One region of the Pantoea allii genome, then DNA from elsewhere that is predicted to be linked to it. Evidence: predicted binding sites of a transcription regulator. Region 1 holds the regulator's gene; each other region holds the start of a gene.
What was found. The regulator CRP, encoded in region 1, controls carbon source genes, mostly activating them, when cyclic AMP is high. The targets are predictions, from matches to a motif close to ATGTGANNNNNNTCACAT.

Region 1 (10,677 bases):
GTCAGTTGATGGGCTATGAACAAATCAATGCCGGGCTCGATATGATCACTCACAACAGTGCCAGAACGATGAATCTTTCAGGATATGGCATTCAGCGCGGTCATGATGCCAGCTTGATTATTCTGCCAGCGGAGAATGGTTTCGACGCGGTGAGAAGGCAAGTGCCGGTGCGTTATTCGCTTCGTCGCGGAAACGTTATCGCCGCGACACAGCCTGCCAACAGCGCCATCTGTTTAGAACAGTGGGAAGACGTGACCTTTAAACGCTAAAACACGTGGGCGGCGTGGTAACGCCGCCCGACGGGATTAATGCGTGTTGTGACCGTGGGTGCGGTGTTTAGTCACCAGACCTAACAGTACGCACATAATAAACACGACCGCGTACAGGCCATTTGCGGTTAACAGCGCGCTGTGAACGCCGCTGTTTTTCACAATTGGTGACGTGACAATAAAGGTCAGCATGGTGCCGACCGTGCCGCAGGTCAGGATAAAGTTAACCAGCTTGGGTGAGGCGACTTTGGTTTGCAGCGAGCCCAGGGTAATAATCGTGGTGTAAATCGCACTAGAGCTAAAGCCCAGCGTTAAGATGATCCACCTCAGCATGCCCGCGTCGTGACTGCTCACGAACCAGTACATCAACACCGTCGCCAGGCCAGCCAGAACCATCAGAATACGTTGCAGATCGAAGAAGCGCAGCAGGAAGCTGAACGCCCACATGCCCACCATATAGGCAGTCCAGAAACTTCCCACCAGTTGGCCGGCATCGTCGATGTTCATGCCCATGACCTTCGTCGCGTACTCTGGCACCCAGGAAATAAAGCCTAACTGACCCAGGATGTAGCATAGCGCTGCAATAGCCAGCAGCAGTACGCCAACGCCCCATTTTTCTTTCTCGACGGTCGGGCTGTTCTCTGGCTTACGCAGCACGGGAAACTCAACAAACAGCGTCATGATGAAAATGCCGACGTAAATCACACCAATGCAGACGTAAACCCAGTACCACGGCAGATGGCGCGCCAGCAGAATACCGGCAAGCACAGGGAAAATGGTGCCTGCCATGCTGAAGAACGAATCCGTGAACAGCAGGCGTGAACCGCGCTGACGGCCTTCATACATGTGGGTAATCAGGAACGTCCCAATCGACATGGTAATGCCGCTGACCACGCCAAGTACGAACATGCACAGTGAAAATACCGACAGATCACGGCTGGTCATTAAGCCGATAACGGCTAATACCATGAGTACAAAGCCAAAAATCAGTTGCCGTTTGAGCGGTACAATCACCATCAACCAGGCATTAAGGAAAACCGCAGCCAGAATGCCGCTGTTCAGGAAGGTGAAGGTGTTACCCATACTGTCGATAGGAATCTGGAAATCTTTCGCAATATCGCCCATTACCATGCCGGTGACAATCACCAGTGCGCCGGTAAGCGCGTACGAGAGAAAGCTAATCCAGGTAAGGCCGATACGATTACGATTTGTCATGTTCTGAACCTGTTGAGAAGCCGGAGGGCCTGAAGCGTCAGAAATTGTAAACGTAACCGTGATCTTAATAAACTAACAGTGAAAACAGATGTCATTCATTTCATCAATACTGTGATTTTAGTCACGAAGCGGAAGCAACTTTATTCCAGCTATAGTGCGCATTGTTAGCGTAAATATAGGTAAAACGCTGGCTCTTGTATTACATGCTCTTTACAATCAATATCGTTTTTGAGCTAGCTCTCCAAAGTAAGGAATTACTCATGTTTAAACGTACTTTGACAGCGGCAGTTGCCCTGTTAGCGCTCTCTTCTGTTTCCGTCTCAGCTTTAGCGGCTAAAGGTGATACGCATGTCCTGCTTAACACCTCTGCCGGCAATATCGAACTCGAACTGAATAATCAAAAAGCGCCGGTTTCCGTTAAAAACTTCGTGGACTATGTGAACAACGGCTTTTACAACAACACGATTTTTCATCGCGTGATTCCTGGCTTTATGATCCAGGGTGGTGGCTTCACCAGTGAAATGCAGCAAAAGCAGACCAACGCGCCGATCAAAAACGAAGCGGATAACGGCTTACGCAATCTGCGTGGCACTATCTCTATGGCGCGTACCGCCGATAAAGACAGCGCAACCAGCCAGTTCTTCCTGAACGTTACTGACAACGCTTTCCTGGATCATGGTCAACGCGATTTCGGTTATGCCGTGTTTGGTAAGATTGTAAAAGGCCAGGACGTCGTGGACAAAATCTCTCAGGTGCCGACCAAAGACGTGGGCCCCTATCAGAATGTCCCCATCAAGCCCGTGGTCATTCTGTCGGCTAAAGTTTTACCCTAATTCGGTGTAATGCCATCTCGTCTCCGGCAAAGGGGAAATTTGCTCTTATACTTAGGGCAAACCTGAGCAGGAGGCGGTATGGCAAACACACTCACAGATAAACAAAAAGCAGTGCTCTGGCAACAGCGGCGACATGCCAGCTATCGGGCAAGTTGCCGACTCGAAGGCTTTACCCTGACAGAACCTGAAATCAAGGGTGAAGATGCAGAAGAGCGCCTGGCCTCACTGAGGAGGCAATATGGCTGCTAATACTGCCGTTACTCAGGACCCCTACCTGTGGCAAAACGACACTGTGTTGAAAAACCGTCTCGGTATTCACGATGCGGCACAGCTGCGTAAAGCCGAGTTAAGCTTCAGTGCCGCACGACTCGCCACGCTTGAACTGGGCCCGCGCAACGCCGGATTACCCTATCTTTGCCATATCCACCGTACGTTGTTTCAGGACGTTTACAGCTGGGCTGGCGAACTGCGTACGCTCGACATCTGGCGCGACGAAACCCCTTTCTGCCATTTCGAGTACATCGAAAAAGAGGGGAATGCGTTGCTGGCAGCACTGGAAGACGAAAAGGGCCTGGCCGATCTCCCTCTGGCTGATTTCGCGAAGCGGATTGCCTGGTACTACTGTGAAATCAATATGTTGCATCCCTTCCGCGAAGGTAACGGCAGGGCGCAGCGTGTTTTCTTCGAGCAGTTGGCTCTGCATGCCGGCTACCTGCTGGCATGGGACAGTCTGAGCGCGGAAGCATGGGTTGCGGCAAATCAGGCCGGGGCGTCCGGTGATGTGCAACTGCTTGAAAAGGCTTTCGCCAGCATCGTCAGTGAAGTCAAAGCTGTCTGAACCGTTGCAGCACAAGGGAGACGCCAGCAGTGTGCCTCCCTGTGCGACATGGGCTTTCCTGCTTCCCCGCATCACACTCACCCTGAACAGCATGGTAAGATGCCGCTCTGGACATCACTCTGGATGCCGAGCGATGCGCGCATCCTCCCGGTCTGCCTGAAACCATAACCATGCTGCTGCTTATTGATAACTACGACTCATTTACCTGGAACCTCTACCAGTATTTTTGCCAACTGGGAGCTAACGTACGGGTAGTGAGAAATGATGCCATCACTCTTGATGAGATGTGCGCCCTGCCGCTGAGCCATTTGGTGATCTCGCCCGGCCCCTGTACGCCCGATCAGAGCGGTATTTCGTTGCAGGCCATTCGCCACTTCGCCGGTCGTCTTCCGGTGTTAGGTGTTTGCCTGGGTCATCAGGCCATCGCTCAGGTTTTCGGTGCGCAGATCGTGCGTGCCCGCAACGTGATGCATGGTAAAACCTCGGCGATACAGCACAATGGTGGTGGTGTGTTCCGTGGCCTTAATCAGCCGTTGACCGTGACGCGCTACCACTCTCTTATCGTTAAAGCGGATACGCTGCCTGATGAATTTGATGTCACGGCCTGGAGCGTGCGCGATGGTCAGCCGGATGAGATTATGGGGATTCGCCATAAAACCCTGGCGCTGGAAGGCGTGCAGTTTCACCCCGAGAGCATCCTCAGTGAGCAGGGGCACCTGCTGTTAGCTAATTTCCTGAATCAATGAAGTTGTGTTTGCCTTTAAGTGATTTTTTATGCATATTTCATGATTATTATTTCATCTTGACTCAACGAACCAGTTAACGAGGTTGTCAATGGCAGCGGAAAATATGGCGGTAACGCGGGAGACGTTCGATCAGGTTATTTTGCCTGTTTATGCACCTGCACAGTTTGTACCGGTAAAAGGCAAAGGGAGCCGAGTCTGGGATCAGCAGGGCAAAGAGTATATCGACTTCTCTGGCGGGATTGCCGTCACCGCACTGGGCCATTGTCACCCGGCGCTGGTTGAAACCCTGAAGAAACAGGGTGAAACCTTGTGGCATACCAGCAATGTGTTCACCAATGAACCTGCGCTGCGGCTGGCCAGTAAACTCATCAACGCGACCTTTGCGGAGCGCGTCTTTTTTGCTAATTCCGGTGCGGAAGCCAATGAAGCCGCCTTTAAGCTGGCTCGTTATTATGCCTGCAAACGCCACAGCCCGTTTAAAAGTAAAATTATTGCCTTTCATAATGCCTTCCACGGCCGGACGCTGTTCACCGTAACGGTGGGTGGACAGCCAAAGTATTCCGATGGTTTTGGTCCGAAACCCGCCGATATCGTTCACGTGCCTTTCAACGACCTGGATGCGGTAAAAGCCGTCATTGACGATCATACCTGCGCGATTGTGGTGGAGCCGATTCAGGGCGAGGGCGGTGTGATGCCGGCCACGCCAGCGTTTCTGCAGGGCTTACGTGAACTGTGCGACAAACACCAGGCGCTGCTGGTACTGGATGAAGTACAAAGCGGCATGGGACGTAGCGGTAAATTGTTTGCCTATGAGCACTATGGCGTGACGCCAGACATTCTGACCTCGGCGAAGGCGCTGGGCGGTGGTTTTCCGGTCAGTGCGATGCTGACCACGAATGAGGTGGCCTCAACCATGGCACCTGGCGTTCATGGCACCACCTATGGCGGAAACCCGCTGGCCTGTGCGATTGCAGAAACCGCGCTGGATATCATCAATACACCAGAGGTGTTGAATGGCGTGGAAATCCGTCGTCAGCAGTTTGTGGAGGCCCTTAAGGCGATTGATGCGCGTCACGATCTGTTCAGCGATATCCGGGGTAAAGGTCTACTGATTGGTGCAGCCCTGAAACCGCAACATGCGGGCAAGGCGCGCGATATCCTGAATGCGTCAGCCGCAGAAGGCGTGATGGTGCTGGTGGCCGGGACTGATGTGATGCGCTTTGCGCCATCGCTGATTATCGAGCCTGCCGATATAGAAGAGGGCATGACGCGCTTTGCCAACGCGGTAGAGAAGGTGCTGTCGGCCTGAGTTATTTCCGGCGCAGACTGCGCATCAGCCAGCGGCCATGATGAGGCCGCTGGTTCCAGGCCAAAGATGAGATCGTGTGCATCACTTTCAGATGATCAAGAATGCGCCGGACGTGCTGCTCCAGCACCGTGACGGGCCCCTCGTTAATATCTTCAACGCCCTGCAGCAGATCCGTCTGCGAACTTTCCCCATCATATTCCAGTCGTTGCTGGCAACGTTGCAGTGCAATCTCGCACCATTGCAGATAGTGCTCGGCCAGCGTGGGTGGCAGCATGGTGTGTTCGCGCGCCAGAATTGTCATGGCATTGATGTGTTCAACAATAAACTGGCAGTGCGTGACCCATAAGCGCATATCCTGCAGGTAGCGTGAGTTAAATCCCGGCTCCTGCATCGCCTGATTCAGGGAATTAAACACCGCGTTATGGGCCTGGTTGACCTTAATCCGCTGGTAAGCCAGCTTATCTGGAGACTGCTCCGGGCCGAGTAACATCCGCAGTGCGTCCTGACAGGCCTCCAGTGCATCATGCGCATTCTGACGCAACAGCGCGCTCTGCCACTGCGGCCACAGCCATAACATGCCACCAAAGGCGATCAGGCAACCCATCAGCGTATCCAGCAGGCGGGGCAATAAAAACTGTGCCCCGTTAAGGGAGAGCAGTTGCAGCGTATAAACGGCCGTGACCGTAAATCCTACCATCGACCAGCCGTAAAACTGTCGGGTAAAGCGATAGCTGATAAAGGTAATGGCCAGCATGATGCTCAACACCAGCGGCTCTGGCACATCCAGGCGCAGCGAGGCTGCCGCAATGACCAACCCGGCAAAGGTGCCCAGGGCCCGGTGCTGGATACGAACCCGGGTTGCACTGTAGTTGCTCTGGCTGACAAACATGATTGTCATCAAAATCCAGTAGGGCTTTGGAATGGAGAAAAACACCGCCAGGGCGCTGCCCAGCATCAGCATGACGGCAAAACGACCGGCGGTGCGCAGCGCGGAAGAACGCAACGACAGATAGCTTCGCAGCGCGGGCAGCAGCGGCAAACGACGCTGGCGATCGGCCATCAGGTCACGTTGATAAAGCGGCTTTTGGGTACGAAGTACCCGGGCGATGCGGCTGAAATGATAGAGGCAGAAGTTACCCACCGGATTGTCCGGATGCTGGCGGGCGATTTTTTCCAGCGCACCCAGCTGTTTGTCCATATCAAAACGGCTGGAGAGTTGGTGATACAGAATATCGTCGGCCAGCTCGCGCAGTCGGGCTGAAATCGTCCTGGCATTCCAGCGGATAACGGCTTCCGCATGGCTTTGTTCCACCAGCTTCTGGACTTCTTCCGGCTGATGCAGGCTGACGGAGATATGTTCCTGTAAATCCAGCGCCACCTGAAATGCCCGGGTCAGACGTTTATGGCTGTGATCGCGGCTTGCGGACAACATATGCATCTGTTGGTAGCAGGTGTTAATCAGGTCGACCGCTTTTTGCTGACGCACCAGCAGGGGCGGCAGGGCTTTTTCAGGATCGGTAAGCTGCGTCAGCAAGCTGTACTTTGCGTCACAGTAATTTGCCAGCTCACGGTAGATTAAACTCAGGCTTTCGCGCATCGGCTGCTCTTTCCACAGCCAGAACCAAAACCAGTTGAATAATCCGTACCAGAGCGTACCGCCGATATAGAGCAGCGGAGGCACGTAAATGGGCATACGGCCAATCAGGCTGATGGTAAAAATCGCGGCAATCAGCGTACCGGGCAGCAGTCGGGCGTGCAGCGGGCTGATTTCACCTGTGACGCCAAGGAGTAACGGCATCGCAAACAGAATCAACGGCAGAGGGACGTCTTTGAGCAGTAGCCACTGCATCAGCAAACTGCCAAAGGCAAACAGGCTGCCGCCAATAATCAGGCGCTTAAAGAAACGTTTGTGCGGTGTATCCAGGCCAGCAATATTGCAGCAGGCGGGAACTAATGAGAACAGCAACCCTTTTTGCAGATCGCCAAACAGCCAGCCGAGCGCGACCGGAAGGCACAACACCAGAGTCTGGCGCAGCGCATAGTTAACTTCGGGGTGATAAATTATTCTTCGCCACATGGGCTCAACACAAGATATTCACGGCATAATGTTGCCATCACGCCGTGAATAATAAGGCTTAGCGGGTGCCGTAAACAACGATGGTTTTGCCGTGTGCGGAGATCAGATTCTGATCTTCCAGCATCTTCAAGATACGGCCCACGGTTTCACGTGAACAACCAACGATTTGGCCAATTTCCTGACGAGTAATTTTAATTTGCATGCCGTCAGGATGCGTCATGGCGTCAGGCTGTTTAGCCAGGTTAAGCAACGTCTGTGCAATGCGTCCGGTGACATCCAGGAACGCGAGATTTCCCACTTTTTCTGACGTCACCTGAAGACGGCGCGCCATCTGTGAAGAAAGACGCATCAGAATATCCGGGTTAACCTGGATGAGCTGACGGAATTTCTTGTAGGAAATTTCTGCTACTTCGCACGCCGTTTTCGCACGTACCCAGGCGCTGCGTTCCTGACCTTCTTCAAACAGGCCAAGCTCACCAATAAAATCGCCTTGATTCAGGTAAGAAAGAATCATCTCCTTGCCTTCTTCATCCTTAATCAGTACCGCGACGGAACCTTTCACGATGTAGTAAAGCGTTTCGGCTTTTTCACCTTGATGAATCAGCGTACTTTTGGATGGATACTTGTGAATATGGCAATGGGACAGGAACCATTCAAGTGTAGGGTCTGTTTGCGGTTTGCCGAGAACCATTCGCTATTATCCTCTATTGTAATCGTGCCCAAAATACAGGGCTCTGTTTCCCTGCCAGGCGATGAAAGCGTTAAGCGTGTTTCCATTCAGGAAATTATTCGGGCTGCATTCGGCGCAGAGCGCATAATTCTTCCCGGCTTCATCTTCGGATGACGAAAAAATATTTTCAGCACTGTTTGTAGCACAGCTTTCGCCGACTGTCTTGTGTTGTCTCGCTTCAGCAATGAGGCTGATTTCTCTGGATTGCTGTTTACCAGGCAAAAGCGTACTCTGGCGCAAAAACAGGGTATTCTGGGGGCGAAATTATGCAGGCAAGAGTCAAATGGGTTGAAGGGTTAACATTCCTCGGCGAATCATCATCCGGCCATCAGGTCTTAATGGATGGTAATTCCGGTGATAAAGCGCCCAGTCCTATGGAAATGGTGCTGATGGCGGCCGGTGGTTGCAGCGCAATCGATGTGGTTTCAATTTTGCAAAAAGGCCGCAACGATGTGGCTGATTGCGAAGTAAAACTCGAATCAGAGCGTCGGGAAGAAGCCCCTCGCATCTTTACCCGTATCAACCTGCATTTTATCGTGAGTGGAAAAGCACTTTCAGATAAAGCCGTGGCGCGTGCGGTCGACCTGTCGGCGGAAAAATATTGCTCGGTTGCCATTATGTTAGGCAAAGGGGTCGCGATCACCCACAGCTACGAGGTTATCGAGCTGTGATCTCTCAGAGGCCCGCGCGGCCTCTGATTTTATTCAATGCGTTTGCCTTCCATGAGCCGTTTCACCAACGGCGCCATAATCAACTCCATCGCCAGCCCCATTTTTCCGCCCGGTACCACCAGCGTATTGATATTGGAAATGAACGATCCCTGCAGCATGGCCAGCAGATAAGGGAAATCAATATCTTCCAGACACTGAAAGTGAATGACGACAAAACTCTCATCCAGCGAAGGAATGGTGCGGGCCGCAAACGGGTTGGAGGTATCCACGGTAGGGACGCGCTGAAAGTTGATATGGGTGCGTGAGAATTGTGGCGTTATGAAGTTGATGTAATCTTCCATTGAGCGCACAACCGAATCCATGACGGCCTCACGGGAATGGCCGCGTTCACCGGTATCGCGGACCAGCTTCTGAATCCACTCCAGGTTGACAATCGGCACCACGCCGACCAGTAAATCCACCTTTTCAGCGACGTTATGCTGAGCCGTCATCACCCCGCCGTGCAGTCCTTCATAAAAAAGCACGTCCGTATCCGGGGGCAGCGGCTGCCACGGCGTAAAGGTGCCCGGCACCTGATTCCAGGGCACGGCTTCGTCGTAGGTGTGCAGGTATTTCCGTGACTGGCCTTTGCCGTGCTCACCGTATTCAATAAAGGTTTGTTCCAGCAGGCCAAAGTCATTCGCTTCCGGGCCAAAATAGCTGATGTGGCGACCCAGATCGCGTGCTTTACGAATCGCCATATCCATTTCTGGCCGGGTAAAACGGTGAAAGCTGTCACCTTCCAGCTCGGCAGCGTGCAAATTGAGTTGCTGAAAAATTTTACGGAATGCCAGGCTGGTGGTGGTGGTTCCCGCGCCACTGGAACCCGTTACCGCAATGATCGGATGGCGTGCAGACATAGTAAAACTCCCTGTGAAGTCGGGCGATGAGCATTGTTAGCACGATTTTTCATTCTGTGCATCAGCCGCGAAACTCGCTTTTGCGCATGATGTTTACCGATTCGTGAAGCTCAGACCAGACCAGTACCACCTCACCCTGCTGCAGCTGACGTCGCACATCGGCGACTTTTTCCGTCAGGCTGAGCTCCTGTTCACCGTAGTCGGTGCCTTCGCGCAGGACAAAGGCTTCAATTAAATTTTCGAGGGTTTCGGGGGAAACCTGTTGCCAGGGAATCATCACAGGGTTAGCTATCCAGATAAGGGGAAATCCACTGTGGCACGCGCTGTTCCAGCCACAACTGAGGCTGGCGCAAGGTGCCACCAACAAAGCCAACATGACCGCCATGGCGCGTCAGCTGATAGGTAATAGTGGCAGATAATTGGTCATTCTGCGGGATCACCTCATCACTCATAAACGGGTCGTCTTTCGCATGGATGATCAGCAACGGTTTTGCCACCGAGCGAAGCAGCGGCATGGCGCTGGCGCGGCGATAATAATCCGTGGCATCGGCAAAGCCATGTGCGCGGGCGGTGATCGCGTCGTCAAAGTCTCGCAGGCGGCGCAGCGCGCTGAGCTGTTTAAGATCAATCGGTAGAGTGTCAGGCCATGCGTGCAGTTTGCGCTGAGCATTCTTTTTAAGCTGGCTCAGCAGGTAACGCTGATAAACCTGGGAAAATCCACGTTCCAGTCGGGCGCTGCAGGGCTCAAGCAACAGCGGCGCAGAAACAATAACGCCGGCATCAATGACGGCATCATTGCCCTGTTGCCCCAGCAGGCAACCCAGCATGTTCCCGCCCAGCGAAAACCCCACCGCGGCGGTCGGAACGCGGCCCCAGCGCGTCGTCAGCCAGTTCAGAAAAAAGCGTGCATCCTCGGTTTCTCCTGAGTGATAAATCCGGTTCAGACGATTCGGCTCGCCGCTGCAGCCGCGAAAGTGCATCACTACGGCCAGCCAGCCACGTTGTTTGCAGACCTGCATCAGGCCGTGGATATAGGGACTGTGGAAACTGCCTTCCAGACCATGAAACAACACCACGCGCGGTTTATGCT
Region 2 (10,677 bases), 470 kb from region 1:
GGCTTTTGCCATCGGTTTTTCTCTCTCAGAGGGCATTATTGACGCCCCGACAGATATTTTTGGTATGGATGTCGTCGCGGGTTGCAGTGGTATTGAGGTGCAGATTGAGCTATCCAGCCGCCGTTTTATGGCGTTGAAGGCGCATCGGCGCGCTCTGGCAGGGCGAACGGGCTGCGGCGTTTGTGGCGTGGAGCAACTGGACCAGATTGGTAAGCCGCTTACGCCGCTGCCATTCACTCAGCGCTTCACGTTAGCGCACCTTGACCGCGCGCTGGGGCAACTGAAGCATTTTCAGCCCGTGGGGCAAAAAACGGGCTGCACTCATGCTGCCGCCTGGATACAGCCTGAAGGTGAGCTTATTCACGGCTGCGAGGATGTGGGCCGTCATGTCGCGCTCGACAAGCTGTTGGGCTATCGCAGTCAGGCCACGTGGGGCGACGGTGCTCTGCTGGTTTCCAGCCGCGCCAGCTATGAAATGGTGCAGAAATCAGCAATGTGTGGCGTTGAAATTCTGTTTGCCGTTTCCGCAGCAACCCGACTGGCCGTAGAGGTTGCAGAACGCTGTAACCTTACCCTGGTGGGGTTCAGTAAGCCGGGCCGTGCAACCATTTACAGCCATCCACAGCGGCTCATATAAATCCTGTTCTGTGCAGATGCGTTGCGCGCAGAACCAATGAGTGCGGCGACACGCGCCTGCTGATCAGCCGCCGCATCGGCCATTTTGCGGGCAGCATAAAACTTAAAATTGCGCAGTCTTTGCATGTTTTTTCAAAACCTTATGTTTAATAGGGCATTGATTACGCTTTTACCGATCATGAATTTAACTATAATGATACGACTGCTTACGCGGCACGTGCCGACATTGTCGTGCTGCTCAAACACTAAATGGAGAGGAAGAACATGAGTTATTCACTGCCATCCCTGCCTTACGCTTACGACGCACTGGAACCGCACTTTGACAAGCAGACGATGGAAATCCATCACACCAAACATCATCAGACCTATGTCAACAACGCCAATGCGGCGCTGGAAGGCACTGAATTTGCTGATCTGCCTGTTGATGAACTGATCACGAAACTGGATCAGCTGCCAGCAGACAAAAAAGGCCCGCTGCGTAATAACGCAGGTGGTCATGCTAACCACAGTCTGTTCTGGAAAGGCCTGAAAACGGGCACAACGCTTCAGGGTGAGCTGAAGGCGGCGATTGAGAAAGATTTTGGTAGCGTTGAAAAATTCCAGGAAGAGTTTGAGAAAGCGGCGGCAACCCGTTTCGGTTCTGGTTGGGCCTGGCTGGTTAAAAAAGGTGACAAACTGGCCGTGGTTTCGACCGCTAACCAGGACAACCCACTGATGGGTGAGGCTATCGCTGGCGTTTCAGGTTATCCGATCATCGGTCTGGATGTGTGGGAACACGCATACTACCTGAAGTACCAAAACAAGCGTCCAGATTACATTAAAGCATTCTGGAACGTGGTTAACTGGGACGAAGCGGCAGCCCGCTTTGCCTCCGCTAAGTAAGCGATAACCACACGAGTCTCAACCGGCAGAATCTGTTCTGCCGGTTTTTTTTCGCCTGAACGTCACGTTTTCTCTCTTCGCCGTTGGCATGATGCCACTACGATTGCCGATTGCCGATTGCCGATTGCCGATTGCCGATTGCCGGTGCAGTTTTCCGTTGCAGGCGGGCTGCCTGCAAATCGCCGCAATAGAAAAGTCCCTTGCGATAAATCAGTTAAACCATTTTTAAACGAAGCGTAAGTTGACCCCGTTAAGTTTTTAACAATTTGAGTCATTAACCTGTCGTTGATGCCGGTCGTTTTATCATCAATGCCACGATCAGACTAATAAGAACTTACACCATGTCCATTTACACTACACACGATCCGGTTGCCGATTCGTATGCCTCTTTATTTTTTCAATTAATCAGCGGAAAGTACGTACCCAATAAAATCTGGCTGAGTCGTCGTTTTCGTCTCAAATTTGCCTTAAGGACGCTGATTGCACCCATTACCACGTTGCGCTATTTACAGCAGCTCTCTGAGTTACCCAGAATTTCGCAATTAATGCGCGTACAGGGTTTATTACCCGCTAAGTTACATCGCCCTTATCTGCACGCCGGAATGCGCGTAGCAGCACGTGCGCAGGCTATTCTTGATCACTACCATTTGCTGAGTAATCTGGAAAACATGTCACTCCGTCAGATCCTGCAAAGCGGTGAAGAGAATGTTCTGGCCAGACTGTCGGGCAAAAATAACGAAGAATTCGTCATTGCCTGTAGTGCGGGCTATTACGATCGCGAGGGGGAAGTCACCTTAGTGCTGCGTTATCAGGATGAAGGCATCGCGTCTCTGACATTTACGATCTTAAATGAGGAAAACGCACGGACTTTATTAATCGGTGGTTTACAGGGGCCGCGTAAAAGCATCAGTAATGATGTTATTCGCGATGCAACCAAAGCGGCGCATGGCTTATTTCCTAAACGCTTACTGATGGAAGTCGTGTTTATTTTAGCGCAGCAATGCGGCGTCCGAAAAATAGCTGCGGTAGGAGATAAGACGCATGTTTTTCGTAGCCTGCGTTATCGCCAGAGTAAAGGGGATAAATTCCATGCCAGCTACAGTGAATTTTGGCTGACGGTTAACGGGCAAGAACGTGCAGATGGCCTCTTTATCCTGCCGCTGACGTTGCCGCGTAAAACACTGGAGGACATTGCCAGCAAGAAGCGTGCAGAGTACCGTCGTCGTTATACGCTGCTGGATTCGCTGGCAGAGCAGGTAGGAACTGCTACTGGCCAGCAAAATAGCGAACAGGCCGCCGCCTGACCCCGATATTAAAAGGCGCTTTTCGCAAATCCGGTCATGACGTCAAGACCCATTTCTCGTCCCAGCGCGGTCATTGGATGTACTACCACCAGGCCGCGCACGCTTTTCTTCAATGCGCCTAAATTTGCCTGCTCTTTTTTGGTAATCGCCCGGCTAAACGGTAGCTTTTGCAGTTTCTGCGCTTCCAGACTCAGTTTAACCTCGCGCTGACTGCGAAGACGCTCGATTTCAGTCACCAGCGTTTCTTTCTCTTTCAGTAGCGCACCCAGCTTTTCAGCATCACCGGATTCAAGCAACTGAGGTTCTTTACGATTCAGGGCGTCCAGTTGATCGCTGAGGCGTTTAATTTCGTTCTTTTCTTGCTCTTTCATGACAACAACTCGTTGAGGAAAACAGGCTAAGGATACACCAAATTTAACGTAGATTCTCGGTGGTTAGCGCGAAAAGGGGAGCCGTCAGGCTCCCGGCAGGATTTAGCTGGCTGACTTCTTAAAAGCCTGTTTCAGGCTGATGCGGGAAATCAGTTCGGTGAGTGACAGGACCATGGTGGAGCGCACCATTTGCAGATAACGCTGCTGCTGCATAGCCTGCAGTGCAGCATCCTCAGCATGTAACGCGGGCACCGGCGGCCAGGCCGCTACGCAGTGTAACTCACCAAACGGCCCCAGGATTTCATCGTCGGTAAAGCGGTAATCGCCTGCATCGTGATTGAGTTCTTCGCGCAGGGCCAGAAGTAACTCGCAGTCTTCATATTCATGCCGGCTAATAACGCCAAGACCATAAATCAGCTTGAGCCGGACAGAGAGTTCCCCTAACGGGCCATCGCCCAGCAACAGGGGCTCCACGGCGTATTTCACCGCGTAGTCATCTTTGCGGAATACTTGCAGTACCAACAAATTGACAGCTTCAGCTAACAGCTCGACGGCGGCGAACAAAAAGCTTCTCACCGAGCGTCCAGCGTTCAGGCGTTCAAGCACCCGGTTTTCAAAAGCCTGCTTCTCTTCCATTATCGCCTGCGTCAATGTAGTGCTGCTGTCGAGGGCCCGTTCATCGCCCCCGATCTGGGTCGCTAACATGGGCCTGTTATGCCATGGCGTGCCAGGCACTCACGGCCTCTTTGATAATTTCACTCTCAGGATCGAGTCCTGAAACCTGCGCCAGGGTCGCCTGTGGGCCTTTTTCTGCCAGTAGCGTAGCCAGCTCCTGCGCCTGGGGATCCTGATCGCTGCGGTAATGCATGGCAGCCGCAATCCCCTGCACCAGGTTCGCGTGTGGCAGACCGTATTCCAGCGTGCCCAGGGTCGGTTTAATCAGGCGATCGCCCGCGCTCAGCTTGCGAAGTGGCTGGCGGCCTACGCGCTCAACGTCGTCTTTCAGATACGGATTTTCAAAGCGACCAAGAATTTTTTGAATATAGGCAGCATGTTTATCCGCTTCAAAACCATAACGCCTGATGAGCACCGCGCCGCTTTCTTCCATCGCACCCTGAACGACAGCACGAATTTTACCATCGAGGATCGCATCGCGAATAGTCTGGTGACCCGCCAACTGCCCCAGGTAGGCCGTAATAGCATGACCGGTATTCAGTGTGAAAAGTTTACGTTCCACAAATGCCATCAGGTTATCTGTCAGTTCCATGCCCGGAATAGTAGGCAGCTCGCCTTTAAACTGGGTTTTATCCACAATCCATTCGCTGAAGGTTTCGACCGTGACTTCCAGCAGATCCTGGCTGCCTGCTTCAGAAGGCGGAACGATACGGTCTACCGCTGAATCCACAAAGCCGACATGTTGTTCAAGCCAGACATGATACTCAAAGGGCAGCGCTTGCAGTACATGTTGTTTTAACTGACTGGTGCCGCGCACCATGTTTTCACAGGCGATAATATTTAACGGCCGAACATTGCCGTTATCACTGCGTTTGGCCAGACCTTTTGCCACGCTGGCAGCAATGCGCTCAAGGATTTGCGGACCAACGGCAGTGGTAACGAGATCGACGTCAGCGACCAGTTCGATAATCTCGTCGCTGGTACTGTTAACGGCGCTAACGCCCTTAACCACTTCAACTTTGGCCTGTTCACCCACGACGTGGACGGGATATTCATGACGTGCATTAAGGGCATCCAGCACTGCCTGATTGACATCTGCAAAAATCAGTTCAATACCGGCATCTGCCAGGAGTTTGCCAATAAAACCGCGACCAATGTTGCCTGCTCCGAAATGTAACGCTTTCATAAAATTGACCCATATCAAATGACGATGGGGCGGGCATGTCCGCCCCAAAAAAGTGGGACGGGCACAACCGCCCCAGGGAAAATGTCGAACCGGATTATGCTACAGCGGGCTTGCCTGATAACAGATCCAGAACATCCTGTACGCTCTCAGTGTGCGCCAGTTTTTCAATGACCTGATCATCATCCAGCGCGTTCGTCAGGCTGGTGATCACCTGAATATGTTCGTTATTGCGGGCAGCAATACCAATCACCAGACGCGCCACTTCATCAGGTTCCTCGCCAAACTGTACGCCGGCAGGATACTGACAGAAAACCACGCCCGTTTTCAGTACACGATCTTTCGCTTCAACGGTACCGTGTGGCACGGCAATCGACTCGCCAAGATAAGTCGGGGTCAGCTTTTCGCGCTCCAGCATGGCATCAATGTATTCAGGTTCTACGTAGCCGCCTTTGACCAACTGCTCACCGGCGAAGCGAATCGCCTGCTCTTTATTGCTGGCACTTAGTCCCAGGAAAACGTTGCTGTGACCGAGCTTAAACAGGTTGGCATGGCTGTTATCGTAGCTGTCACCCAGCGTCTTCTGTACGGCTTCACGGTTGGCTTCACTGCGATTAGCCGCGACCAGGCGCTCTGTCAGCGTGCTGTAGAGCGCACTGTCCAGGAAGTTGTTTAAGGAAATATGCTGAGCATGGGGTGCCTGACGGATAGCCCGCTCAGTTAAATCGCGATGGGTAATCACCAAATCAACATCGCCCGGTAACGCATTAATGGCGCTGTTGGTCACCGAGATATTACTCAGCCCGGCATCATGGACTTTCTTACGCAGCACACCTGCGCCCATTGCACTCGACCCCATGCCCGCATCGCAGGCAACAATGATTTTGCGCACATGGTCCAGGTCAACGCTCATCGCATCACTGGCAACCGGGGCACCTGCCAGACTCTGTCCTTTCGACTGCGCTTTCATGTCGTGCATACGTTGCGTCGCGGCTTCGATATCGTCATCTTCTTTCACTTTGCTCGTTTTCAACAAAATGGCAGAAATAACAAAAGACACGGCAAAAGCAGCAAAGATGGCAGCAATATTGGCGAAGTAAGCGCCTTTTGGCGTCATCGCTAATACCGCTAAAATTGAACCGGGTGAAGCAGGCGAGACCAGGCCACCGTGCAGCACGGTCAAGGTGAATACGCCGGTCATACCGCCCAGGATCACCGCCAGCAGCAGACGCGGTGCCATCAGCACATAAGGGAAGTAGATTTCGTGGATACCGCCAAGGAAGTGGATAATCGCTGCACCGCCAGCAGACTGCTTAGCACTGCCCCGACCAAAGAACATATAGGCCATCAGTACGCCCATACCCGGACCTGGGTTTGCTTCGATCAGGAAGAAAATCGATTTGCCTGCTTCGCTCGCCTGCTGAATACCCAGCGGCGAGAAAATGCCGTGGTTAATCGCATTGTTGAGGAACAGGATTTTTGCGGGTTCAACAAAGATCGACGTCAATGGCAGCAGGTTGTTCTGCACCATCAGGTTAACGCCCGTGGCAAGAATGTGTGACAGGCCTTCAACCAGTGGACCAATCGCCATAAATGCCAGGATGGCTAACAACATACCGATGATACCGGCAGAGAAGTTGTTCACCAGCATTTCAAAGCCGCTTTTGATTTTACCGTCAACCATACGGTCAAAGGATTTAATCGCCCAGCCGCCAAGCGGACCCGCAATCATTGAGCCGAGGAACATTGGCATATCGGCACCGACAATCACGCCCATGGTTGTGATTGCGCCTACGACACCACCGCGATCGCCACCGACTAAACGTCCGCCGGTAAAGCCGATCAGTAATGGCAGCAGGTAGGTGATCATCGGGGCGACCAGCTTCGCCAGCGTTGCGTTAGGAATCCAGCCTGTTGGAATAAACAGCGCGGTGATAATACCCCAGGCGATAAATGCGCCAATATTAGGCATCACCATATTACTCAAAAAGCGACCAAAGCTTTGTACTTTGACCTTTACTGATGAGGACATAAGCCCACCCCTTGTTGAGACGCGCTGCAACAGGAGCGCGCGTTTGTTTTTGTTTAGCCACTACGGCGATAAACCGTCAGTATTACTGTATGCAGGCGGACTTTATCACGCGAATATGGGGCTGCGTAGTACAGGCAGTTTGATGTGATCTTAATCACGTTTATGGTGGGGTGGTAGGGGGATGTTTAGTGATACATATCACAAAAACAGGCTATTTCCGGCCTGGACTGAACAAATTTACACCGCTAACAATGGATTTTAGTGATGCTAATCACATTTATAGCCCGTGGCTTTGTTTGATAAATGAGATATAGATCACAAAGTAATTTGATGAAAAACGGCCCTGATCACACTTTGATCAGGGCCGTTTAAATAAATGATCTTTATTAAATGATGTTCAGATCAGCCAGGCAGAACAGGGGTTACCGAAGCGATGTTTATTGCACATTCCCCTGAACGGCATTTTTAGCCTGCGTCAGCGCCTGCACATTGGCAGATAAGCTGTTCATCAGGTCATTATATTGTGTTGCCTGTTCCTGAGTCGGGAACTGAACGCCACCGTTATTGAAACTGACTCGGGTGCCCTGAGCCTGTAAAAACTCACCGGTTTGCACCGCATCCTGGCTGAGTGCCTGAAGTTTGGGTAACAGCGGGATAAGCTGACTGGCGGGCTGCGAGACGACTTTATCGTAAGCGGTGTCGAAGACTTTCTTCAGATCGTCCGTTTGTTTAAGCGCGGCTTTGCTTTTATCTGCCTGCATTTTGGCGCTTTCCAGCTGCTGCGTGGCTACCGTTAATGCGCTGTTAGCCTGAGCAAGAGAGTCGCGGCGGCTCAGATAGTCTTGCGGCACGTGGATTGCTGAAAGTTCATCCACTACCGGGCGCATGCCCTGATCTACCGCTTTGTTAGCCTGCTGCGAGAAGCCATACAGAATGGCGTAATCCCCTGCGAAAGGACCAAAACTTTGTTTCTGGTTTTCGCTCAGGCTGGGCAGATGCTCGCCGCTACGCATAACGGTATTTTGCAGGAAATCGATAAACGCTTTGCGCTGGTCGCCCTCTTTGTCACCACATGCGGTGAGCTGCAATACGAGAAGCACGCCAGTCAGCAAAATGCCGCCGCGTGCCAGAATACGGGAAATTCCTGAAGCCATGATGTCAACTCCTGTCGGTAAAGCTGGCTGATGTCCGGAAAAGCAGTGGCCTAAAGAATAGAACAAACGTGAACTGCCACACAATGTGAAAGCGCTGTGTAAGGCCATTACCTGCAAGAAAGTTTGCTTGCAGCGGGTTTATAAGGCCATTTGAGACTTCAGTTACCCGAGGCCGGGAGCTGAATGAGGATAACAGCGCCATTACGCCGCGACGAAGACGGGCTGCTGTATGGACTGGCGCGCCAGCATTGACGTGGAGCACCTGCAAACTGAGCCGGAATGGGCCATAAATACATGGTCTGAATAATTAACACCAGCTTAAGTTTTAAAGCGAAGCACGTGCGCGGTGTGGTGCATTACCGTTAAATCTTCATTAACGAGTTGCCCTAAAATTGTTCACTTGCATTAAAGTGGTGCGGGCGGTGCCATGTGCTTGCGTCTGGCATGAACGGCACAAATTATCTTAGCCGCTATAATCGTAACGTCACATTGCCCTCCGAAGATAGTGTTGATCACCCATTCAGCGCGGCTCTTGCTCGCACTATCAGGCCCGGTAAGCGTTTGCTCAGTATCAGTGGGCGGGATCGAAGATGGCTGGCAGTGAACTGCCGCATTTCTTTGTATAAAAAATGAAAGCCTGGCGCATATTTTGCAATCATTATGAGTGACAGGCACGGTTTTCGGTGTGCGTTGAGGCGGAAAAGGTTAGCAAGGACAAAAAAGCGATCTGTACTTTTCATGTACCGCGTGGCAACAAAATCAATGGCTTCAACTGGTTAGGTTGTGTAACCATTTTTCAGAATTGTAAAGTTAAAAAAAATGTTTAATTTGCACTGCAAATTGTCAGGTATCTATCCATAATTAGTCTCCCGGCATTTGTTGCATTGTTTTGACATGTTTAACAGCGATGCAGGTCAGGCTGTGTCCCATAAGGGTTTTCTTACAATAAAAACAAACTCTTAAGGGATGCAGCTTGCTTAATCCGGTTTCTGAGCCTGATTTCAGGTTCTTGTACCTTCTTTCACGTGATTCATAGTGAGTTTTTAAGGAGTTCTCTATGGAATTAAAAGACCCAATGTTTGAATTGCTCAGCAGCCTTGAGCAGATTGTTTTGACACGTGATAACAGCCCTGTGGCGCTGCAAGCTCAGCGTCAACCCGCGATGCCAGAGCCGCAGCGTTTACGCGAAATGGCAGGAATGCAGGTTGACGAGTTTGCCAGGATCATGGGCGTTAGCGTTTCTTCGGTTAAAAGTTGGGAAGCACAGCGTACGCGCCCTTCCGCAACGGCACGGAAATTGATGAAATTACTTCACGCCAATCCTTACCTTGGGCGTCAGTTACTCGATTAAGTCATTAAGTATTAAAGCGTTATCCCGGCTATTGTTGAAGCCGGTCACATGAGTGACCGGCTGTTTAACACCTCTTCCCGCTAACGCTTCCCTTCAAAATAACGCTCAGGCCTGTCGGACAATCAGCTCAACTTGGGTAAAACGTTGAGAACATTGCCAAACCAGCAAACAATAACCACGACACCAAATAAAATAACAAACACAGGAATTACCTTGCCGCCCCAGACGGTGAACGTTTTGTCGGGAAAGCGTTTTCTGGCTTTCAATGCCAGCAGCGCAGGGACAATCACTGCCCATATGGTTGCGCATAATCCCGCACCACCGATGCCGTAGAGAAAGCCGTCAGGGTAGAACACATACAGGATGCTGGGAGGAAGAAAGGTCAGCAGCACCGTTTTAAAGCGTCCTGCATGGGAATTGTCAATGTTGAACAGGTCAGCCAGATAATCGAATAACCCCAGGGTCACGCCAAAGAAAGAGCTTGCTACCGCAAGGTTAGAAAAAACCAACAGGAAGAATTCTATCAGGCTACCGGGATGGGTTCCCATAAAGGATTTCACCAGCACGTCAACATTTCCGCCCGAGGCAATAATCCCCTTAAAGTTTTCACGCGGGATATTTCCCATTGTGCAATACAGCCAGAAAAGGTAAATAAGCAGCGCCAGCAATGAACCCAAAACAATACTTTTAACCAGTTTATCTTTTTTCTTTCCATAACAAATAATCAGGCTGGGAATATTTCCATGGAAACCAAATGAAGCCAGGCAGACAGGTATTGCCATAAATATATAAGGGAAGTAACGGTTGTTTTCACTGATGCCGCGCACATCCCGCAGAAGGGACATATCGACTTTAAAAAATAGTGAACCAAAGACAATCACAAAGGCTAAAATTTTAATACCTAAAAATAGCGAAGTGATTCTGCTGGCGGCCAGTGAACTTATCCATAATACACAGGCAACGAAAACCGCTGTTCCTAAACCAATCAATTCTGACTTTATATTGATACTGGAATGCATCGAAAGCGTTTCGCTGATAATTGCACCGTTAGCGGAGATATAAGCATATGTCAGTATATACAGCACAAAG
Region 3 (10,677 bases), 2.2 Mb from region 1:
CAGCTTCACTCACAGAAGTTAGACACTCACTGTTATTATCTCCATACTTTTCAGTGCATGCGGTAACCTCTTTACTTTCCACAATGCTCTGTATATTCGATTCTGCATATGAACTTAATGAATAGGTTAAGGTCAGCACAAAAAACACACTGCGTGGGTGGAATTTAATCATTTGCTCAGGCTCCTTATTCTGATTTCATTTCTTCGTCTATCCCCATTTAAAATTGGCTCATTCTTGAGGTATCTTATAATTTCATTTCGCTTATCTCCTTGCGCCATGATTTTTACCATTTCAGGTGCTGTTCTATTACCTTGGTATATTGTATCTACAAAAATATCACGTATTTTTTTGTCAATTTTATCCCATGTAAGAGCATTATTTACATGACGCGAATTTCGTGAATATACACCCTTTGCGTAATTGAGCTTTTCCCGATATACAATTTCAAATAGCCTGATTTGCTGGGCGTGAGTAATCTCGCCTACAAGTGGACCATAGACTTTCACGAACTGACCAGCATGTCGACCTTTAATGTGTGCTGCTTTAGAGCATATAACAGCTTTATACTCTTCGATACCTGCCTGGCTGAGCGTTGCCATTATCTCGCCACTGCTACGACTTCCCATATCGTATCCTCTTCCGAGAGTTACACCTGATGAGAATTTTGGTGGCCAGTGTAAAATTCTGGAAAAAGCAGGATAATGTTGTTGTCTGAAAGGCTCCACTGCGGTGATATAATCAATGCCTTCTGAATCAAAAGTTACCTGTCCTTCACTTACTTGCAGTGAGCCGGAGGTATGTTGTGGTCTCCACCCCGGTGAATAAGCATTTTCCATAGCTTGGATAAAGAAACTGTCCGTTGGATGAACCAACCCGTCGGGAGATAGTGATAAAAGACGCTGATACCATATTATCGCTTGTTCAGTTTGGGGTCCGCATATGCCATTTTCACTGATGGTCCTTCCTGTAGCTAACTGATACCCGGCACCTATTATCATTTGCTGTAATTCTTTTACGTCTTCAGGATTATTGGTACCGCAGACACCAACCGTATCTTTCAGGCGGTATACTCGTGGTTTATGGTAGCGCATTTATCTCTCCTCCCTGTTTGAGCTATATTAAACCTTAAACCGCAGCTAATCAGCCAGAAATTGTTGTGTAAAAGTTAGCCAGAGCAAAATCTTTATACTTAGCAACGGTTCATAGCTGTGAGAGTCTGCTCTGAGCGTTTACCTACCACAAAATGTCGCTTTATCGGCATGGAGGCTCCAGTTATGGTGTTTGCCATAGAGTGAATTGACCAAATGTTGTCGGTAGCCAGGTTTAGGCGGTTGCAGACCTACAGAGAACACTACTCAAATCCTTTCCTCTTTAGCCAAACGCCATGCCAGCAGTGAAGCTGACAGTAATGCAACCTTAACGGCGATGGCCTCAGTCAGGTCGGTTTAATGAGTCGTCGTCACACAGAGTGCCGATTTCCTCTGTTTTCTGCAGTGCTAAAATTTCCCCCCATTAACGATAGTGAGTCAGTTTCTCATCAGGCCGTATGTGCTGGCATTACCCTGGCGCTGATATGAGTGAACGACTTTTTATTCTGAGCTGAAAGCGAGTTGTTTCAGATTCTCACCATGGAGATAATAACTCCAAATGCTGTCATTTATTTTCCCACCTAGCGACTGATAAAATCGGTTTGCATCAGCGTTAGCTTTCTCGGCGTGCCAGCTAACACTGGTGCACTGGTGCTTGAAAGCAAGTTGCGCGATAAATCGCATAAGGGATTTCCCAGTACCTTTGCCGCGCTCAGCCTGGGAAACATAGAGTTCTTTGATATGCAACTGACCGCTGTATCGGGGGGAGGGGTAAAGAATATTGCAGCATGCCAGCCCGGTGATTTGATCATTACAACGCGCTCTTAGCACCAGAGTACCTGAGAGCTGGCTAAACAATTGGTTGCGAAGATAATTCTTCATCAACGCCTCCTGAATAATGCCTTTACCATAATAGTGTTCTTCCATTTCTGTAAAAATACCCGTCATGGATTCCCATTCTTCTGGGGGGCATCGTTCTGTCACTAATTCCATATGTGCGTTTTTACCTTAAATGTAAAACCTGAAGTGCAGTAAACTCACACTGCTCTTTTTTTGCAATGGCGTTGAAAATGTAAAGCGACTTTTTCATAAATATGCGGCTTGTTCCTTCCGCTTTACGGTCGATACGACCAAATTCTTCCCAGCCATGCTTTTTATAAAAATCAGGTGCCTGAAAGCATATCGTATACACAAATCCAGCTGAGCAGCCTCTTTTTCTCCCTTCATTTTCGAAACGAGTAAGGATCTCTGAACCGATTCCCATTCTGCGAAACGCGGGGGGGAAGATAAAACAGATCGATAAACAGTGACCCAGAGAAGAATGTCCTTGTATTCCCCCAGGTACTTCTCCCGTCTGGATGATTTTACTCCTACAGGGAGTGGCTTACGATCACTTGTGCCGGTCATGAAATCGTTGAATTCATTGCGTAGACTTTTCCAGCGTCAGAGGTGAAAGTCATTGCAGAAGTTAAGCATGTAGTTTCAGCTGGGTGTGGCGCGTTACGCTTTCAGGAAGGGAGGCGGCCCTGGTGAAATGAACAGGCCTATATTTGCCTGGAATTCAAAGAGCGTAAACTAAGAGCAAATTGTTGCATCGCCAGTAAAAGAAGCTTTTAAGGTCCAGATTCTGCAATTCACTAAATACCTGTCATTTACGCGTTGCCATCATAGATGAGCATAAAATAAGCTATGAGATCTGTTTTTAACGCTGACAGGAAATACGGATGAAGAAAATTTTTGTGCTGCTGTTTGGACTGACCATCATGATCCCATTGAGTGCCGACGCGGACAGCACGTATGTTTTCTTCCGTCATGGGGAGAAACCCGATAACACCAGTGGGCAACTGACTTGCAAAGGGCTGAACCGCGCCCTGAAGCTTCCTGCTGTGTTGCTTAGCCGCTATGGAAACCCGGATGCGCTTTATGCTTCTGCACCTAAAGAGGATAAAACAGGAAGTTCACTGCGCCCACTTTCCACCATTATTCCCCTGGCGGTCCAGATTTCGAAGCCTGTGATACTGCGTTTTCACGCTGACAAACCGGGTAAACTGATCTCTGACCTGCTTTCAGAAAAACAGGTTCCGCTGACATTTATCGCCTGGGAACATAAAAATTTGGTCACGGCAGCCCGAACGCTGGTTGAAAAAACGGGAGGTGATGCCGGGCAAATCCCTGACTGGCCCTCGGCAGATTTTGATTCACTGTATGTTGTGAAAATTGATGACCAGCAGCATTTCAAATCGTTTTCTCACGAGACTGAGGGGCTGAATGGCGTTTCGGCGGAATGCCCTGACAGCGCTCATCATTGACTGACTTAGCGGCTCTGCATGTAAGGTAAATGCAGAGCCAGTGCCCAGGGTTGGGCGCGCTGCTGAGTCAAATGAATCGACCCGCGTCGCGCTGAAAAGGCGGAAAGCGTCCAGCCTGATGGCTGAGCATTCTACTGACGCGCAGCAGGTTACAAGCTCCTCCTTTCAAAATGAGGTGCGGGCGTGATCTTTTTCGGTTATTTCACGCACGACGCGGCAAGGATTACCCACCGCCAGAACGCCTGACGGAATATCCTTGACCACTACGCTTCCCGCCCCGATGATAACGTTGTTACCTATTGTTATGCCCGGAACAATGCTGACACCCGCACCAATCCAGACATTATTGCCGATGGTCACAGGGCTCGCGTATTCCAGTCCCTGATTTCGGCGTTCGGCATCCAGAGGATGGCCTGCGGTATAAATACCGACGTTGGGTGCGAGAAAGACGTTATCACCGATCACCACGTCAGCCCCATCAAGAATAATAAGATTATGGTTAGCGTAAAAATTGTCGCCAATCGTAATGTTAACGCCATAGTCGCAGTAAAAAGGGGGGTCGATAACGGGATTGCTGCCACACTTTTTAAGCAGCCGGGTGAGCAGCGCAAGGCGTGTTTCATTATTATCAGGCCGACTCAGGTTATAGTCATAACAAAGCATCTTAGCGAGCCCCCGGCGTTGAAGAATGCGTTCATCATGGTTTGCATCATACAAAGTACCATCTGGTACTCGGGTCACCTCGTTCATCTTCTTCCTTATCCTTTCGGCTTAAATGTCTTTATCTCAGGCACCGTGTTCAGGTGCTATCCAGCTTAGCGCGTTTCTGTCACCCCTGCGGCCCTGACAGCCCAGGAAGCGTCTGTGGTATGTTCGCGCCTTTAAACATGTATCGCACACGATTTAATCATATTAAGAAACAGCAGGGGAACGACGCCATGCCGACCCGCTACCAGACGCAGGCACCGCCGTTATCCAACGTCACGCTGGTTGAGGTTTTAGCGCCCGAAACCCGTCACAGAAAAATGTAAGCAAAGCGTGAATGTGCTTTTTTGCATAAATTTCGCCAACGCCGTTTTTTACTATGGCTCCTCATTTCCCGGTCATGACAGCGAGGCGTGGTTTTATGAAGCAGTTAAGAATTTATACACTGAAGGATAAAGCGAGCGCTGTGGAGTATTTCAGACAGTGCTGGCCAAAACACAGGGTCAGTTTGCTGAAGTTTGGCATAGAGGTGGACAATGTGTTTCTGGGGGGGAATGACCAGCAAAATCAGGTGATGGCTGTGGTCACCTTACCCGAGGGATGTCATGTTCAACATCTGAATGAGCAATATATGCGCAGCCAGGCATTCCGCGACGATATGGCCGGGTTTCCTGTGGCGAATATTATTCGGGTCGAGGAAATGTGTATTAGCGAAACGCTTTTTTAATGATGTTTTCTCTTTCGCTTAAGGCTGGGATGACACGCAGGCGCGATTTTTCAACGGACGCGTAAGGCGTGTAATTTCGTTAAGATGACGCACGGCGAACAGAATAAAATGTGCATGTCAGCAATGGCTTTCTCTGCTTTTCATGGCATCGGGTAAAAATACCCGATGCCATCTATCCGAAACCTCGCGCTGTTTAATCCTGTAAACCTGACGTGCAGAACTTACCTGTGAAGACCGCGTTCAACACCGGGACGCACTATCTGCTGTGGCTGTCCGCGGTGCCATAAACCTGCTTGATGAGATGACGAGACAAGGCCATGGTCTGTCGCGACAGACAGCCCGCGAATAAACCGCGCTGACCACCGCACACCTGGGCTCTCCCTCCTGACTATCCATAGCGTTGTTCATTCCCTGGCCCGCGCATGTGTTCTCGTCTGCCGTTCACGCTGCGAGGCAGTCAGAAGCTGCGTCACTTGATGTGAATGCCACGTTAAAGGACATCCCGGCAGTGTCGTGATGGTTTTGCTGTTCCATTTAACAAAAAAGGAAAATTACCCGAATAATAAATAACTTATAATTAACAGCCTGCGAAAGATCGGCAAATGCGAATTTGTGATCCTTATGTTGACGACTCACTGAATTTTGCCAGCCACTTTATTTTCCCGGCAGCCATTCAAAGGCTGAGAGAAAGCAGCTCCCTCTAGACTGCTGCTAATCGGGAAACATCGGTTTCCTGTTTGGCCTCAACCTGAAAAAGGAATAACAATGAACAGCGCCATTATTGCAGGTATTTTCTGGCATCTGGTGGGGGCTGCCAGTGCCGCCTGTTTTTATGCTCCGTTTAAGCAGGTGAAAAAGTGGTCATGGGAAACCATGTGGTCGGTGGGCGGTGTGATGTCGTGGCTGATCTTGCCATGGGCGGTCAGTGCGGTACTGCTGCCAAACTTCTGGGCTTATTACACCAGCTTCAGCGCCTCGCAGTTGCTGCCGGTGTTTCTGTTCGGTGCCATGTGGGGCGTGGGCAATATTAACTACGGGCTCACCATGCGCTATCTGGGCATGTCGATGGGCATCGGGATCGCGATTGGGATTACGCTTGTTGTCGGCACCTTGATGACGCCGCTGCTGCAGGGCCGGTTCGTCGAGCTGTTCAACTCGCCCGGCGGCCGCATCACGCTGCTCGGCGTGCTGGTGGCGTTGGTGGGCGTGGCCATCGTCACGCGTGCGGGGTTACTGAAAGAGCGGGCGCTAGGGATTAACGCGGAAGAGTTCAACCTGAAGAAAGGCCTGGTGCTGGCCGTCATCTGCGGCATTTTTTCAGCCGGGATGTCGTTCGCAATGGATGCGGCGAAACCCATGCATGAGGCGGCCGCCAGCCTGGGCATTAATCCTCTTTACGTGGCGTTACCCAGCTATGTGGTCATCATGGGCGGCGGGGCGGTGATTAACCTGGCGTACTGTTTTATGCGCCTGGCGCTGAAGCCAGAGCTGTCAGTGCGGCAGGACTTTTCCATCGCGAAACCGCTAGTGTTCGCCAATATCGCCTTCGCCATTCTGGGTGGAACCATGTGGTATTTGCAGTTTTTCTTCTATGCCTGGGGACACGCCAAAATCCCGCCGCAGTATGACTTTGTCAGCTGGATGCTGCACATGAGTCTGTATGTGCTGTGTGGCGGCGTGGTAGGGCTGGTGCTGAAAGAGTGGAAGAACGTGGGACGCCGTCCGGTTCGGGTGTTGTCGATTGGCTGTGTGGTTATCATTATCGCGGCTAACATCGTCGGGCTTGGCATGGCTTCCTGAAACAAAAGAAATCAGGCCTGACGCTGACGTCAGGCTTTTTCATTATCGGTGCGCAGGCGTTGTGGCAGAAAGCGCTGCCGCCAGGCACTGGGTGTCAGGCCGGTTTCTCGCGTAAATACCACAGAAAAATAGTTACTGTCGTCAAACCCACACTGCGCCGCAATCTCGCTGATTAAACCGGACTGGGTGCGCAATAAATGTTTGGCCTGACACAGCTGTAACTGACGTAAATAGTGGCCAATCGTCATGCCGGTTTGCTGGCGGAACAGCTGCTTAAGCGAGCGTTCACTCAGCTGATGCTGCTCGCAAAAGTCTGCCAGATTCAAGGGGCGACTGATGTCCACTAACAGTGCCGACATCAGCCGATCCAGTTGCTCGCCTTCAGGCAGGGAGCCGGCACGTTCGGGAGCATAACCATGGCGACGTAAAATCAGCGCCAGCTGCAAAAAGAGCGCCTCGGACAGTTGCACGGAGAGCGCATCACTTTTGCGGCTCTCGCGCTCCAGCTGGCTAATGACGCCCCGTGCCAGCGTCATACCACGAGTCGTGAGCCGCCAGCCACTGGGCATGGTTTCTTGTTGGGGCGGTAACAGCTGGCCCCAGTCAAGCGCAAGATGAAAACGGTCCCGGCAATACAGAATGTTATCAAGGGCCAGATCGTGCACGCTGTCATAGCTATGGCAGTCGCTGTCGCAAATATAAAAAACATCGCCGCAGGTAATCAGCCACGGGCGATCGTTAAGGATATGCAGGCCGTTACCGCGCCAGACGATAACGATCTCGCTGAAAGTATGCTGGTGCGGCGGAAAGGAGGGCTGTGGCATACGTTCAGCCACAGCAATGGGCAAGTTGCTGGCCGGGAAGTAGTCCTTACGTGACAGGATCAGTGACATAGTTAATGCTCCGCTTACCACATAGGCTGGCGCTCCGTTCGGGGCGCGCAGCCAAATTCCCGTCTGAACAGGGTAGAAAAATGGTTACTGTCACCGAATCCACACTGATAGGCGATGTCCGTTATGCGCATATCGCTGTGACGCAGCAGGTGGCGAGCCTGCAATAAACGCAGCCGGTTAAGATATCGCTGTGGCGTACTGCCGGTTTGCTGCTTCATCTGGCGATGCAGTGTACGCAGTGACAGCGAGAAGCGCTCGGCCAGTGCTTCCCAGCTAATCTCCTCACTGTAGTGATCATTCAACCAGTCTAGCAACCGGTGCAGCCTGGCTTCCTGATCCTGCGCGTTGGGGTTGTGCGCCGCTTCACGCAGCAGTACGAGTAACTGTAAAAACTGCCTTTCCTGATGCGCCTGACGCTCCAGCGACCATACCGCCTGCGGCGTCATCTGTTCCACCAGGAGCAGGGCCTGCGCCATCGCTTTTTGATTAATCCGCCAGTGAGATGCGCACCCATGCTCATCCTCCAGGGGCAGCAACGCCTGTAAGCCCGACAGAAAACGAAACGCCACCGGACTGCGATACAGCACGTTCGTCAGGCACAGGTTGTCGGTTTTCTCATACAGATGACGATCATGATCGCGCACAAAGCAGACGCAACCGGCGCTTAATGTCTGCGCCTGACCATTGAACACATGAATGCCTGAACCCTGTTCGACCAGCACAATTTCGTGAAAATCATGATGATGTTCAGGAAACGCCTGCTGGGGCACACGCGGCTCAATGGCAATGGCGTAATCGCCAGCCGGAAAGAAATCAGCACTATGCAGAACAGTCATGATTCGCCCTCGTTTAACAAAACTGCAACCGAGTCTACGCAGGCGATGTGCAGCTTACCTTGAATTTTGAACCGCGCAGCGCAGGAAATGCGTGAAATTTTCAAGATCGCTTAAGTGATTGATAAAAATGCGGGAAAGCTCACAACTCTGCCGTTAGGGAGTTCTGTGAGCTTCCTCACGAACACCTTTGTCACCCTGCCAGTGCCGCTAACCGGCTGGCAGTGCCGCTAAGGTCACAGCAGGGTGCGCTGCGTATCCTGTCGCCATGTCATTTCAGGAAGAACAGGCGATGAGCATGCGTAATAGTGTGGCGATTGATTTAGGCGCATCGAGCGGACGCGTGATGCTTGCACAGTGGACGGCCGCCAGCCAGCAGATCAGGCTGCGCGAAGTGCGCCGCTTTACCAATCAACGCGTTTGCCAGGCCGGCTATGACTGCTGGGATCTGGACAGGCTGGAGCACGAGATCCGGGCTGGACTGGCGCAACTGGATGAAGAGGGCATTGTGCCCGATAGCATCGGCATTGATACCTGGGGCGTGGATCTGGTGTTACTGGATGCCGGAGGAGCACGCGTCGGTGAGGCGGTGAGCTACCGGGACCCGCGCACCGAAGGCCTGATGAAACAGGCCATCGAGGACCTGGGGCAGCAGGCCATTTATCAACGTACCGGTATTCAGTTCCTGCCTTTTAATACCTTATATCAGCTGCGTGCTCTGCATCTGCAACAGCCGGACTGGCAGGCGCGGGTCAAACATGCGCTGATGATCCCGGACTATCTGCATTATCGCCTGACGGGCGTGATGAACTGGGAATACACCAATGCCACCACGACGCAGTTGCTGAACATCCACAGCGGTGAGTGGGATACTGACCTGCTGGCCTGGGCGGGCGTCGATCCCGCGTGGTTCGGTAAACCCCAGCCTCCGGGCAACAGGGTCGGTCACTTTATCAGCGCGAGCGGCAAACCGATTCCGGTCATCGCCGTGGCCACCCACGATACGGCCAGCGCCGTTCTGGCGACGCCGCTCCTGGCGGACAACACCGCCTACCTCAGTTCGGGTACCTGGTCGCTGATGGGGATTGAAAGCCTGCAACCCTGTGTGAGTGACGCGGCGATGAATGCGAACGTCACCAATGAAGGCGGCGCGGAAGGCTACCGGGTACTGAAAAACATTATGGGATTATGGCTGCTGCAGCGCGTCTGCTCGGAACGCGGCATCCACGATTTGTGCGCGTTGATTGACGCCGCCGCCCGTCAACCAGCCTGCCAGGCGTTGATCAATCCCAACGATGCCCGATTCATCAATCCTGAAAATATGGTGCAGGCCATTCAACATGCCTGTGCAGAACAGGCAATGCCGGTTCCGCATGCCGACGCCGCACTGGCCCGCACGATTTTTGACAGCCTGGCGCTGCTCTACCGCCAGACGATGGGGGAGCTCAGCCAGTTGCGCGGCGCGCCATTGCGCCAGTTGCATGTTGTCGGCGGCGGCAGCCAGAACCCGTTGCTGAACCAACTGTGTGCCGATGCCTGCCAGTTGCCGGTGCTGGCGGGGCCGGTTGAGGCCTCCACGCTCGGCAATGTCGGCTGCCAGCTGATTGCACTGGGAGAACTGCGCGACGTCGCTGAACTCCGCCGCTGTATCAGCCGTAATTTCCCGTTAGAAACTTTTACTCCGCAGAATCACAGCGCCTTTGCAGCCCATCAGGCTCGCTTCGCCGCGCTGTGCCAACCCGCTAAGGAATGTGCTTATGACAAAGCTGATTGAACAGGCTTTTGAGCTGGCTAAACACCGTTACGCAGCTATTGGCATCGATGTCGACCAAGTAATGACGCAACTGGATGAGATCCCGGTCTCCATGCACTGCTGGCAAGGCGACGACGTGCGTGGATTTGAAAATCCCAACGGCCAACTGACGGGCGGTATCCAGGCAACCGGCAATTATCCCGGTCGGGCGCGCAATGCGGTTGAGCTGCGTGCCGATCTGGATAAAGCCATGTCGTTAATTCCCGGCCCGAAAAGAGTCAATCTGCATGCTATCTACCTGGAAAGTGATCAGCCGGTTGAGCGCGATGCAATTGAACCGCAGCATTTCCGTCACTGGGTCGAATGGGCAAAGCAAAACAACCTCGGGCTGGATTTTAACCCGACCTGTTTTTCCCATGCGCACAGCGCGGAGGGTTTCACGCTGGCGCACGCCGATGCGGGCATCCGTCAGTTCTGGATCGATCACTGCAAAGCCAGCCGCCGCATTTCGGCTTACTTTGGTGAGCAGCTTGGCACGCCTTCCGTCATGAATATTTGGGTACCGGAT

Region 2: a site for CRP is predicted at 7,226-7,243, ahead of QNH99_RS21245 (PTS mannitol transporter subunit IICBA). Genes of this name have one in related genera too.
Region 3: a site for CRP is predicted at 8,487-8,504, ahead of rhaB (rhamnulokinase). Genes of this name have one in related genera too.

Annotation. Positions count from the first base shown of each region.
Region 1 is NZ_CP125958.1:436,230-446,906, forward strand. Features, by position in the region: gene QNH99_RS01980 (cytosine deaminase) at 1-269, shown strand, start outside; gene tsgA (MFS transporter TsgA) at 306-1,484, opposite strand; gene ppiA (peptidylprolyl isomerase A) at 1,745-2,317, shown strand; gene QNH99_RS01995 (YhfG family protein) at 2,396-2,566, shown strand; gene QNH99_RS02000 (putative adenosine monophosphate-protein transferase Fic) at 2,556-3,155, shown strand; gene QNH99_RS02005 (aminodeoxychorismate synthase component II) at 3,326-3,901, shown strand; gene QNH99_RS02010 (bifunctional acetylornithine/succinyldiaminopimelate transaminase) at 3,990-5,210, shown strand; gene QNH99_RS02015 (YccS/YhfK family putative transporter) at 5,212-7,287, opposite strand; gene crp (cAMP-activated global transcriptional regulator CRP) at 7,346-7,978, opposite strand; gene QNH99_RS02025 (OsmC family protein) at 8,284-8,688, shown strand; gene QNH99_RS02030 (phosphoribulokinase) at 8,718-9,587, opposite strand; gene QNH99_RS02035 (YheU family protein) at 9,649-9,867, opposite strand; gene QNH99_RS02040 (hydrolase) at 9,872-10,677, opposite strand, start outside.
Region 2 is NZ_CP125958.1:4,540,816-4,551,492, reverse strand. Features, by position in the region: gene fdhD (formate dehydrogenase accessory sulfurtransferase FdhD) at 1-637, shown strand, start outside; gene sodA (superoxide dismutase [Mn]) at 901-1,518, shown strand; gene QNH99_RS21265 (VirK/YbjX family protein) at 1,860-2,822, shown strand; gene QNH99_RS21260 (YibL family ribosome-associated protein) at 2,831-3,193, opposite strand; gene QNH99_RS21255 (MltR family transcriptional regulator) at 3,296-3,898, opposite strand; gene mtlD (mannitol-1-phosphate 5-dehydrogenase) at 3,906-5,054, opposite strand; gene QNH99_RS21245 (PTS mannitol transporter subunit IICBA) at 5,149-7,083, opposite strand; gene QNH99_RS21240 (DUF3053 domain-containing protein) at 7,521-8,237, opposite strand; gene QNH99_RS21235 (HTH-type transcriptional regulator) at 9,295-9,588, shown strand; gene tnaB (low affinity tryptophan permease TnaB) at 9,711-10,677, opposite strand, start outside.
Region 3 is NZ_CP125958.1:2,786,174-2,796,850, reverse strand. Features, by position in the region: gene QNH99_RS13170 (lysozyme inhibitor LprI family protein) at 1-172, opposite strand, end outside; gene QNH99_RS13165 (peptidoglycan-binding protein) at 169-1,092, opposite strand; gene QNH99_RS13160 (GNAT family N-acetyltransferase) at 1,591-2,082, opposite strand; gene QNH99_RS13155 (GNAT family N-acetyltransferase) at 2,093-2,386, opposite strand; gene QNH99_RS13150 (histidine phosphatase family protein) at 2,814-3,398, shown strand; gene QNH99_RS13145 (sugar O-acetyltransferase) at 3,564-4,148, opposite strand; gene QNH99_RS13140 (hypothetical protein) at 4,268-4,429, shown strand; gene QNH99_RS13135 (hypothetical protein) at 4,525-4,830, shown strand; gene rhaT (L-rhamnose/proton symporter RhaT) at 5,596-6,630, shown strand; gene rhaR (HTH-type transcriptional activator RhaR) at 6,660-7,523, opposite strand; gene rhaS (HTH-type transcriptional activator RhaS) at 7,538-8,359, opposite strand; gene rhaB (rhamnulokinase) at 8,649-10,130, shown strand; gene QNH99_RS13110 (L-rhamnose isomerase) at 10,114-10,677, shown strand, end outside.